2 regions of the Alteromonas fortis genome follow, and region 1 is predicted to be linked to the other one. Evidence: predicted binding sites of a transcription regulator. Region 1 holds the regulator's gene; the other holds the start of a gene.

Region 1 (2,407 bases):
ACGTCTCACGAAATTATGGGTGATACGGGTAAGAAAACTGGCATGTGGTTAGAAGAGTTCGCAGCGCCATATTACGCATTTAAAGACCAAGGCTATACGATTACGCTGGCATCGCCAATGGGCGGGCAAGTACCTATTGACCCCAATAGCCTTGCAGATGATGCGATGACAGACGACGCAATACGGTATACAAAGGATGAGTTAGCGCGTAGTGCTATCGCCTCGACCATACCGCTTGAAGATGTGCGTGCAGATGAGTTCGACGCCGTATTTTACCCTGGTGGCCATGGCCCGTTATGGGATCTTTCTGATAACGCGCACTCAATTAAATTAATCGAAGACACGATAGCGGCGAATAAACCTGTTGGTGCAGTGTGCCACGCTCCAATCGTGCTTAAAGACGTTAAAACTCCAGATGGCAAATACTTAGTTGATGGCAAACAAGTAACGGGGTTCTCAAACAGCGAAGAAGCTGCAATGGAACTTACCGACGTTGTACCTTATCTGGTTGAAGATGAGCTAGTTAAAAAGGGCGGTAAATACGAAAGTGCGGATGATTTCGCCGTCAAAGTGTTTACTGATGGTTTGTTGGTAACGGGGCAGAATCCACCGTCATCACGCCCCGCAGCAGATGCAATAATTAAGCTTTTATCTTAGGATAATCTTAGCTTATAACGTATTGGGAAACCGCATCTTGTATGCGGTTTCTTGTTTTTTGTTTGTCAGCTTTTAGTTGCCTTAACTAAACATTTTCAAACAAATCTTCAACGCGTTGTCTTAATTCTTCAATTCTTGTCACGTCAGCAGGGGCAATGAAAATAGTGTCATCACCTGCAATAGTCCCTAATACGCCGTCTTTTTTACTCAATGAATCAAGTAGACGAGCGATAAGCTGTGCTGCACCTGGGCTAGTTCTAATGATAACCATGACATTGTTGTGCACAATATCTAATACCAACTGTTTGAGCGGGCTTTTGGCGGTAGGCATACCTAATTCAGGAGGCAAACAGTAAACCATGTCTCCTCGTGCGTTTCGGGTTCGTACTGCACCAAACTTACTTAGCATTCTAGAGATTTTGGATTGGCTGATATTGTCAAAACCTTGTGCTTTTAAAGCGTCAACAATCTCGCCCTGCGAACCATAGTTTTCTGCTTTTAGGATTTCTTTAAAAGCTTTGATGAGTTGCTCTTGTTTTGCGTTTGCCATTAGCGCTCTTTTCTTTTTTAAGTGTTATCGTAAGGAATTGTATTTAGTATGCGTATATTGTGCCGTACAGGTAGACTTTGCGCAATTTCTTTGCATAATCATTCATGATAATGAATATCGAATGAAAATCGCCATAAATAACGTTAATAAGACGATCCGGTGATTGAGTTTTCCCCCGCGTTGCATTAGTGTGACGTTCCGTTTAAATACGTGAAGTAATCCCATAGGAGAAATGGTATGAAAGTAGCCGTGTTAGGTGCTGCCGGTGGTATTGGTCAGGCGCTGTCTTTGTTGTTGAAAACACAATTGCCAGCAGGTTCAGATTTAGCGCTATATGACGTTGCGCCAGTTGTTCCTGGTGTTGCCGTTGATTTGAGCCACATCCCCACTGCGGTAAAAGTAACCGGTCACGGTAAAGATGACCTAGCTGATGCACTTACTGGAGCAGACGTAGTTCTTATTCCAGCGGGTATGCCTCGTAAGCCAGGTATGGATCGTTCTGATCTGTTCAACATCAACGCCGGCATTGTTAAAAACCTAATCGAAGGTGTAGCTGATAACTGCCCGAACGCGTGTGTTGGTATCATCACTAACCCAGTTAACACTACTGTTGCTATTGCAGCTGAAACGCTTAAAGCTAAAGGCGTTTACGACAAGAACAAGCTTTTCGGTGTAACGACACTAGACGTTATCCGTGCTGAAACTTTCGTTGCTGAACTTAAAGATGTAGACGTATCTTCTGTGCACGTACCGGTAATCGGTGGTCACTCTGGTACAACTATCCTTCCTCTTCTTTCACAAGTTGAAGGCGTAGAGTTTACAGACGAAGAAGTATCTAGCCTAACTACTCGTATCCAAAATGCGGGTACTGAAGTTGTTGAAGCGAAAGCTGGCGGCGGCTCTGCAACCCTTTCAATGGGTCAAGCAGCAGCTCGTTTCTGCCTGTCTCTAGTTGCAGCAATGCAAGGTGAGAACGTTGTTGAGTACACTTACGTACAAACTGACGACAGCGACGACGCAGCATTCTTCGCACACCCAGTACGCCTTGGCGCAAACGGTGTTGAAGAAATCTTGCCATACGGTGAGCTAAGCGCGTTTGAAGAAAAAGCGAAAAACGACATGCTTGAAGGCCTACGTGGCGACATCAAGCTTGGCGTTGACTTCGTAAACGGCTAATAGTGCCTTTGGCGGGTAAGCCTG
Region 2 (2,407 bases), 2.8 Mb from region 1:
GACTCTCCATGTTGGTTAGCATGCCTCCTGGCACTTGGGCCAGCAGAATACGTGCATCTACACCTTTAAGGCTTCCTTCAAATTTGCTGTATTTCTTTCTGACTTCTCTAAAATAACTCGCAATTTCTTCCAACTCAGGTAGCGCAATACCCGTGTCGCGTTCTGTGCCTTCAACGATTGAAACCATAGTCTCAGTTGCGCTGTGACCGTAGGTCATGCTCATTGATGAGATAGCTGTATCGAGCATATCAATACCGGCATCAGTGGCTTTTTGGTAAGTTGCGGTGCTCAACCCTGTTGTGGCGTGGCACTGCATGGCGATAGGTACATCGACGGTTTCTTTTAACCCTGTAATTAACGCTTCGCATTCATAAGGTTTTAAAAGCCCTGCCATATCTTTAACACAAATAGAGTGCACGCCGAGGTCTTCAAGTTGTTTAGCCATATCTAGCCATAGCTCTAGATTATGCACTGGACTTACAGTGTAAGAAATCGTGCCTTGCGCATGAGCGCCGCTATCTATGGTAGCTTTAATGGCAGTTTTTAAATTTCTGATGTCATTCATGGCATCAAAAATCCTAAATACGTCTACACCGCTTTCGTGAGCGCGCTCTACAAAGCGAGTAACGACATCGTCAGCATAGTGGCGATAACCCAATAGGTTTTGACCACGCAATAACATTTGCTGTTTGGTATTGGGCATGGCTGCCTTTAACTTACGAATGCGCTCCCATGGGTCTTCTCCCAAATAACGGATACAGGCGTCAAAGGTCGCACCGCCCCAAGATTCAACAGACCAAAAGCCTGCCTTATCTAACTTTTCAGCAATGGGAAGCATATCCTCAATACGCATACGTGTAGCAAGAAGCGATTGATGGGCATCACGCAGGACCAGCTCGGTAAGGGCCAGAGGCTTAGACATGGTAACTCCTGATATGGATTATTTTTTAGAATTTTGGCGATGGGTATGAATTGCGGCAGAAATAGCAGCGATGACATTACCGTCTATTCCCGGTTGTACCGCTTGATTATTTCGAGCCAAATTGGCTGAAGGCCGGGTCACATTGGCTAAAGGGTCTGATGTTTCACCTGGAAATGCTTCACAAAAACGTGCAATCAAATGAATGCCGACAATAAGCAGTCCCAAGAACGAAAAGACAAATACCATTCCTATGAGCATAAGAGAGCCTGCTTCAATGAGCAAACTAGCGACGGATTCCGAATTCATATTCAATCCTGTTGTTATTTTGTACCTGAATAAGTATCACGAGGTTTTTCAAAACACAACAAAACAGCATAAAAAACCGCTAAAAATTGAATAAAACCCCACAATATGAAACTTAATGCATTATTACTTAATAAATTTGCAACATATACATTGTATTTATATGAAGTTGGGGCTTTATGCGAAAGTAGCGTAAAAAGAAAAGAAGAATTGAAGGATTCAAGAAATGAAAAAGCCCACCTAAAAAGGTGGGCTCTTCAATATGGCGCGTGTGGAAGGATTCGAACCTCCGACCGCCTGGTTCGTAGCCAGGTACTCTATCCAGCTGAGCTACACACGCGTTAACTTGTTTACTTTTGAATTTTACTTCAAAAGGTGACGCTTTAAAATAAGTGGCGCGTGTGGAAGGATTCGAACCTCCGACCGCCTGGTTCGTAGCCAGGTACTCTATCCAGCTGAGCTACACACGCGCAAAACTTGCTGTTGACCGCCACTGCCAACTAATAATGGCGGAGAGGGAGGGATTCGAACCCTCGATACGCGTATATGCGTATGGTTCCTTAGCAGGGAACTGGTTTCAGCCACTCACCCACCTCTCCTTGACTGCGGGGTGCATTTTACGGATTCATTGGCCTGAGTCAAACCTTTTTTATAAAGAAATTGTTCACCCGCTGCCATTTTAAACGATTCGAACAAAAAACCAGTAATTTGTTCGCAATACAAACAATTAAATGGAAAGTTATTAATTGCTTGCTATCAGTTTACGTCTGAATTCAGTCCGCCACTTAATACTCTTAACTGAATTTTAGTCAATTATTCAGAAATAACGTGATTAATTTTTGAGTTTACCTCTTCACTACGCCGTTTCGATTTTGATTTAACGTAAAAAGCCAAGAAAGAATTTCTGGCCCAAAACAAAAAAGGTCAGCTAAAGCTGACCTTTCCAATGAAGCGTACAATGCAATTATTCTGCAGAATCTGGCTGGCCGCCTTTTTCTGCCTGAATGCGCATATATATTTCTTCACGGTGCACAGAAACTTCTTTTGGTGCATTAACACCTATACGTACCTGATTCCCTTTTACGCCTAGTACGGTAACGGTTACATCGTCACCTACCATAAGCGTTTCACCAACTCGACGAGTCAAAATAAGCATTCGCTTGCTCCTGTTCCTTAATACTG

Evidence for each region. The regulator ArgR, encoded in region 1, controls arginine synthesis, uptake and breakdown. The targets are predictions, from matches to a motif close to ANTGAATANNTATTCANT.
Region 2: a site for ArgR is predicted at 1,343-1,360, ahead of PCAR9_RS05140 (OadG family protein). Genes of this name have one in related genera too.

Annotation. Positions count from the first base shown of each region.
Region 1 covers NZ_LR812090.1:3,979,396-3,981,802, reverse strand. Annotated here, with positions in the region: gene PCAR9_RS17055 (type 1 glutamine amidotransferase domain-containing protein) at 1-657, shown strand, start outside; gene argR (transcriptional regulator ArgR) at 743-1,207, opposite strand; gene mdh (malate dehydrogenase) at 1,445-2,383, shown strand.
Region 2 covers NZ_LR812090.1:1,180,498-1,182,904, reverse strand. Annotated here, with positions in the region: gene oadA (sodium-extruding oxaloacetate decarboxylase subunit alpha) at 1-922, opposite strand, end outside; gene PCAR9_RS05140 (OadG family protein) at 941-1,228, opposite strand; tRNA gene PCAR9_RS05135 (tRNA-Arg) at 1,489-1,565, opposite strand; tRNA gene PCAR9_RS05130 (tRNA-Arg) at 1,619-1,695, opposite strand; tRNA gene PCAR9_RS05125 (tRNA-Ser) at 1,733-1,824, opposite strand; gene csrA (carbon storage regulator CsrA) at 2,190-2,381, opposite strand.